DNA from 3 places in the Paenibacillus sp. FSL W7-1088 genome. Region 3 is predicted to be linked to each of the others. Evidence: riboswitches for the same ligand, from Rfam matches in the RefSeq annotation. Region 3 holds a riboswitch; each other region holds the start of a gene.
What was found. A riboswitch is a leader RNA that binds a small molecule or an ion and turns the genes downstream of it on or off. The one in region 3 is predicted to bind S-adenosylmethionine.

Region 1 (2,272 bases), 3.0 Mb from region 3:
TTCCACATCCGTAATCATCATTAATGGATTGGTTGGTGTCTCAATAAATACCGCTTTTGTATTCGGCTGACGAATACTTTCCAGAGCTGCCAGATCATTGGTATCGACGTAACTTGCCGTCACACCAAATCTAGATAGGATGCGCTCTAGCAAACGATACGTTCCGCCGTACAGATCCAGCGATACAATCAGATGATCCCCTTGTCCAAATAAGGCGAAAATCGTTTGCAAGGCAGCCATGCCGGAGCTACAGGCAAATCCGGCGTCACCGGATTCCAACGCTGCCGCTGCTTCTTCCAACACTTTACGGGTTGGATTGGTCGTACGAATATAATCAAATCCCGTGCTTTGTCCAAGCTTGGGGTGGCGAAACGCAGTGGATTGATAGATCGGAAAATTAATGGCGCCTGTTACCGGTTCATTGATAGACCCAATTTGGGCCAATCGGCTTTCGATTTTCAACTTGTTGTCTTCCATTGCAGCATCCTCCTGTAATGTCGATTAGATTTGCGGACCAATATCGTAAGGTGTCTCTTGATACACATAGTAATTGAGCCAATTAGAGAATAATAAGTTTGCATGTGCCCGCCAAGTAGCCGGGGGAACACGGGAAGGATCGTCATTCGGGAAATAATGTTTAGGCAGCGCAATGTTCATGCCTTTAGCTGCATCCCGGTCATATTCCCATTTCAATGAAAGCGGATCATACTCGGCATGTCCGGTTGCAAAAATCTGTTTGCCGTCTTTGGTAGCAACCAGGAAAATTCCTGCTTCCTCAGACTCAGCCAATATTTCAAGGTTATCATTTTTTTCAATATCTTCACGGCGCACTTCCGTATGGCGGGAATGCGGAACGTTGAATACTTCATCAAATCCGCGCAGCAGCTGCACATTGGATCTGTTGATCGTATGTGAGAATACACCGAAACATTTTTCATCCAGCGGAACTTTGGGAACTCCGAAATGATGGTATAAACCCGCTTGGGAAGCCCAACATATATGCATAGTCGAAGTCACATTGGTTTTGGTCCATTCGAAGATCTCCTGGATTTCTTTCCAGTAGTTCACGTCTTCAAAGTCCATTTGCTCTACAGGAGCGCCTGTAATGATCATGCCGTCAAAGCGGCGGTGTTCGATCTCATCAAAGGTTTTGTAGAACAAGTCCAAATATTCCTGCGATGTGTTTTTGGACGTATGAGACTTCGGATGAACCAGAACGATATCTACCTGAATGGGTGTGTTACCCACCAGACGAAGCAATTGTGTTTCTGTCGTTTCCTTTGTAGGCATCAGGTTTAATATAGCGATACGCAGCGGACGGATATCCTGCTTATAAGCGGATGTCTCGTCCATGACAAAGATGTTCTCTCCTGCAAGTACTTCCTTGGCAGGCAGTGTGTCTGGAATTTTGATTGGCATGGTGGTTCTAACTCCTCCTTGTGCATAAATAGATGCAGCCACTGCAGGTGCGATACGCTTCGCATCCGTACAGTTATAGGCTGCCATGAGCTTGCCTGCAGGCGCTGAATTGCAACCACATTGCTGTCGGCAGGCTCAAGTTCCTTAGCGAAAATCACTGCTGAGAAGTCGGTGCATATAACAAAGACCTTCCTCGGATTCCGAGAAAGGTCATATGTAAATAGATATGCGCCTCTCTCATCTCTCAGTTACAACAGTGTCACTCGGACACTTGGTCGCTGCAAGAATTAGCACCGTGCGGTATACCGCCGGTTGCCGGGTTTCATCGGGCCAGTCCCTCCACCTACTCTTGATAAGATTTCGCTTTATTCAATTGTAAAAACTAGTGTGGTTCACCCTTTACTTTAAGACATTAATCCCCTCACGTCAAGGTGTAGTTCTATGCATGTTCCTCAGGATCGGAACCGTTCATCATCCGTTGTCATACACTGCTCCAGGGCGCGAAATCGACACATTTTTGCGCTTGAAAGGACCCTGTACCAGCGGTATACTAGACAAGTGTTATAAACCCTTATGTGAGAGGTGACATATTCAATGGATGGCGACCCGAGGCCTGACTGGCAGCCGAATTCCGACAAACTGCATAGAGAATTGATATCAGCATGCCGGCAGCGGGACGTTACTTCCGTTTGATTATAGAGCGAACGCAGTCCTGACTTCCAGGCTCCGCTGCCGACCGGCTGATCTGTTCTTTTTGCGCCCATATTGATGAAATCCGCCCATTTGGCGGGTGCAGAAGGAGTAGATGAATAATGAAAATCCGGTTGGTAAACAACGGTGTATTTATTCCGGT
Region 2 (2,272 bases), 280 kb from region 3:
TACCGTTGAAAAATCCATTTAACGAAGCACCTCCACATCAAGTCCCTGATCCACTAACTCTTTAATGGTGAGATTAATCTCATCTGACTGTCCCTCGAACCGAACGGTCAGCTGTCCATAGGGAACTTGTTTGATGGTTGAAATGGTGCCTTGCAAAATGGCGAAATCCACTCCTGTTTTACGAACCGTTCTGGACAAAATCGCCTCATAGGTTTTATTGCCCAGGAAGGATATTTTCACAAGCTTAGAAGCTCCGTCCGTCTGTAATGAGACATCTGCACTCGCCAGAGCGGTCTCTTCCAATGCAATTCCAACCTCATGGTCCCGCATCATAAAGTCACGCGTAATGGCATGCTGTGGCTTGAGGAATACTTCCGTCACCGGCCCTTGCTCCACGATGCCTCCCTGATGGATAACCGCCACCTGATCACAGATATTCTGGATCACGTGCATCTCATGGGTGATTAGCACAATCGTGAGGTTGTACTTTTCATTGATATCCAGCAATAACTTCAGAATCGAATCGGTTGTCTGGGGATCAAGTGCCGATGTGGCCTCATCACACAACAGCACGTTCGGATCACTCGCGAGTGCTCTCGCAATACCGACCCTTTGCTTCTGTCCGCCTGACAGCTGGGCCGGATATTTATTGCTGTGGTCCTCCAGCCCAACCAATGCGAGCATTTCCTTCACTTTCCGATCAATGGCAGCCTTGGGCGTATTAACGAGCTTCAAAGGAAAAGCCACATTATCATATACCGTAGCTGAGGATAACAGATTAAAGTGTTGAAAAATCATGCCGATCTTACGCCGTTGTTGTTGCAAATCGGACTTATTGAGATCGGTTAGGTTGATACCATCAACCCAAACCTCGCCTGCCGTGGGGCGTTCGAGCAAATTGATACAACGGATCAATGTACTCTTGCCTGCACCGGAATGACCGATAACTCCAAATATTTCACCCTTGCGGATATTCAAATTTAGTTCCGATAAGGCCGTCGTACTTTTTGAACCTTTACCGTACGTCTTGGTTAAACCTTTTAATTCAATCAAAATTACTGCTCCTTCCCACTGCCTACATGTATCTTTACCCGAATGAAAGGAAAACTCCCCTTCATCGTACAAAAAAAGAGCCCTTTTGCAGAAACAAAAAGGGCTCTTCACGTGAAAGATTATACCTTCTCATCTGCCAAAATCGTGCCCTGCACCATTTTGTAGGAATTAGCACCTAACATCTATAAAGTATGACACAGCTGTCATGCAGTTATAAATCGGTTGCCGGGCTTCATCGGGCCTGTCCCTCCGCCGCTCTCGATAAGAAATATTTAATTTATAAGTTCAGTAGTAGTTATAATGTTAATGTCATAAATGTTAATTCCATCTAACTGTCAATCAGGAACTCAGTATAATCCAAGTATTCCGATTTGTCAAAGGCAAATATTACAATTCAAATCACTTTGGCGGTTGAGCCACTCCCTGCTTATGCCACTTCTTGTTGATGTAGCCGTACGCTGCTTTTAACGTCTTACATACCATGTCTACGCCCTCGCGGAGTTCCAAAAGATGCTGATCCAGGTCCTCCAGCTTCACTTTCCCCTGCAAAGTTTGGTGTAGCTGCCACAGATCATCCTGCATTTCGGAATTCATGTAATGAATCTCCATGTTTCGTCGTTTACGTAATTTGCTCATTGGCTCACGGTAGGAATCTTTAATCTGGATGAGTTCGTTGGCAAGAACATAATGCTGCTTGTCATATCCGAACTGTCTTAATACGGTAAAGTAAGAATAATGTGTTTTAACGTTGGTTGTGTTCAGCTCAAACATTTCATTCAACACTGTACCTAACTTATCCAGAATGGCAAAACATCGGATGAAGCCATCCTTATAGAAATAGACGTAACGGGCATACTCTGCTTTTTCTGGTAATGTCATATCATCCGTAGAGCCCGCTTTGACTTTCTGACGGAAATGGGAAGCTGCAAAACAGCTTTGCTCCAGTTCATCCAGCGAAGAGATCAGTCCCTGGGTCCATATATACAGTTTACGAAAATCATGGGTAGGATCATGGTCCACATGCATCTGTCGCTGAAATAGCTCAAGCGTATCCGCCATCGCCTCCATCGCGTCCTTAAGTATGCCTTCGTTCTTACGTGGCTTTTCACCCAGCAACGTTCGCAGCATATATAGCCTCCTCTTTCCACTCTGCAGATCATAAAATAATAATAATAATAATTCATCATATTAAACAAAATCGGAATCAGAGTAAACGTAT
Region 3 (2,272 bases):
GGTACCTGGCGCAATGATACTGGACAGCAAAGCCAGACCGCCCCCAACCATACTGATCAAGAGCGCATTCAGCGGCACACCACGTTTGGTCAATGTGGCAAACCATGGGGAGATCGTCTTTTTATCAGCCAGAGACCAGAGCATCCGTGAAGATGCATACAACCCCGAATTAGCCGCAGACAGAATCGCCGTCAAAATAACAAAGTTCATAATGTCTGCTGCATAGGGTACTCCCACCCGCTCCATGACCGCCACAAACGGACTTTCGAGCACACTCGCATCCGACATCGGAAGCAGTGCCGAGAGAATGACAATTGTTCCGATGAAAAAGATAATTAAACGCCACAGTGTGGTATGGATCGCTTTTGGAATCGTCTTCTCCGGATTCTCTGTTTCCCCGGCAGCAATCCCAATCAATTCGGTACCCGAGAACGCAAAGTTTACGGCAAGCATCGTCATTAGTATCGCAGTAGCCCCATTGGGGAACCAACCCGATGCTGTAATATTGGATAGAAACGGTGCAGGTTCCGAATCTGCCATTGGAATAATACCAAATACGGCTGCGCCCCCAAGAATAATGAAGACTACAATTGTAAGGACTTTAACTGCGGAAAACCAGAACTCCGATTCCGCAAAAAATTTGACAGTCAGCGCGTTGAACAGGAAGATCATAAGCGCAAACAATGCGCTCCAGATCCAAACATTCACTGAAGGGAACCAGCGCTGCATCAACAGCCCGGCCGCTGTAAATTCGGAACCGAGGGCAACCGTCCAGGTTAGCCAATACAACCAGGCTACTGTGTATCCTGTTGCTGGTCCGATGTATTTTGCCGCATAGCTATGAAACGCCCCTGTCTCTGGCATATGAACAGAAAGTTCACCTAAACAGAGCATGACCAGATAGACGACAATCGCTCCGATCAGATAAGACAGAATAGTACCGATCGGTCCTGCCTGCTGGATGGTATAGCCCGAACTTAGAAATAACCCTGTACCGATGACTCCACCGAGTGAGAGCATAACTACATGCCGTGCCTGCATTTTACGTTGAAAATGCCCTGTATCTTTGTTGTTATTCATGCCTGCTCCCCTACTTCTTCATCCAGAAAACAACAAAACAAAAAGACACACTCTTCCTGAAGAGTGCGCCGTTACTGACAAATAAAAACAAACGCTCCTATCTATCAGGCTGTTCACCCGCTGGAATTAGCACAGTATCCTTCAGATCTGTTGCTGAGGTTTCTAAGGGCCAGTCCCTCCACCTCTCTGGATAAGAAAATGATTTTTTATAAATATAGCGATCTATCATGTTTGTGTCAACTATTAAATATCATCATCCACTTTGTAGAGTAAAGAGAATCTTATTCCTTGTGATTAATCCGTCGATGATCCAGAATCTTTAATATTCAGTTTCACATCATAGGTTACGGGAACGTGACTGAATGTTTCATCCCAATCTTTTTTCACTTTTTTCCACACCTTCGGATATTTGATCCTCAGCTCTTCACCAAATCCGGCCACGTCCACCCGATAGGTACGCTGCATTTTATTCATAACCTGCTGTATTTGTTCTTTGATTGTATCCGCAAACTGTATCTCCAATTTACGAATATACTTGTCCGTTGAAGGGATTTCCGGGGAACTCCAATCTTCCATGAGTTGGCCTTCTGATTCAATCTTTACATGAAAAGAGATGTTGTTGCCTTGAACCAGTGGTATGATTTTACTCTTGGTAGACTTGATTTCATAGGTTACCGTATGGCCATTGGGTGGAGCGTATGATTTAACAGCTCCTTGCTGGGCCTTCCCTGTGATCCATGACAATCCTTCGAGTTCAATCTGATTTATAGAGCCGATCCATTTTTTCGTCTCTCCTTTGTAGATCCCTGCCCCTGAGAATTTATGCTCACCCTCGGCTGTAAGGACATTCTGCAACAAAAAGCTTGACCCGGACTGCATTTTCCCGTCAAGCTTCGCAAGAGACACAGGAGGAAGGATCTTGTTGGAACGGTACGAATTCCCTACCACTCCCTTTAAATAAAAGGCCGGAACTTCTCCCGGCTCTATAGAACTAAGAGCTTCGTGAGCTGTTCCATGGCTTACTAAAACCAGACAACTGGGGCGGATATCATTATCACGCAGAATAAAGTCAAGCAGCTGCTCCAAACTATATTTCTTGGACAACTCATGAGAAACAACGATGACCTTTAAATGATGACCAATGAGTGGACGGTCTCTTCTTAGAGCAAACTGACGAAATATCTGAAACAGG

Region 1: another riboswitch for S-adenosylmethionine. It lies ahead of metA (homoserine O-succinyltransferase); the one in region 3 lies ahead of mmuP (S-methylmethionine permease).
Region 2: another riboswitch for S-adenosylmethionine. It lies ahead of MKY42_RS27185 (methionine ABC transporter ATP-binding protein); the one in region 3 lies ahead of mmuP (S-methylmethionine permease).

The regions. Positions count from the first base shown of each region.
Region 1 covers NZ_CP150216.1:2,074,422-2,076,693, reverse strand. Annotated here, with positions in the region: gene MKY42_RS09630 (aminotransferase class I/II-fold pyridoxal phosphate-dependent enzyme) at 1-477, opposite strand, end outside; gene metA (homoserine O-succinyltransferase) at 502-1,419, opposite strand; SAM riboswitch class I at 1,654-1,778, opposite strand; gene corA (magnesium/cobalt transporter CorA) at 2,232-2,272, shown strand, end outside.
Region 2 covers NZ_CP150216.1:6,031,176-6,033,447, forward strand. Annotated here, with positions in the region: gene MKY42_RS27180 (methionine ABC transporter permease) at 1-18, opposite strand, end outside; gene MKY42_RS27185 (methionine ABC transporter ATP-binding protein) at 19-1,053, opposite strand; SAM riboswitch class I at 1,180-1,321, opposite strand; gene MKY42_RS27190 (Cthe_2314 family HEPN domain-containing protein) at 1,453-2,181, opposite strand.
Region 3 covers NZ_CP150216.1:6,307,256-6,309,527, forward strand. Annotated here, with positions in the region: gene mmuP (S-methylmethionine permease) at 1-1,080, opposite strand, end outside; SAM riboswitch class I at 1,175-1,277, opposite strand; gene MKY42_RS28505 (Ger(x)C family spore germination protein) at 1,375-2,272, opposite strand, start outside.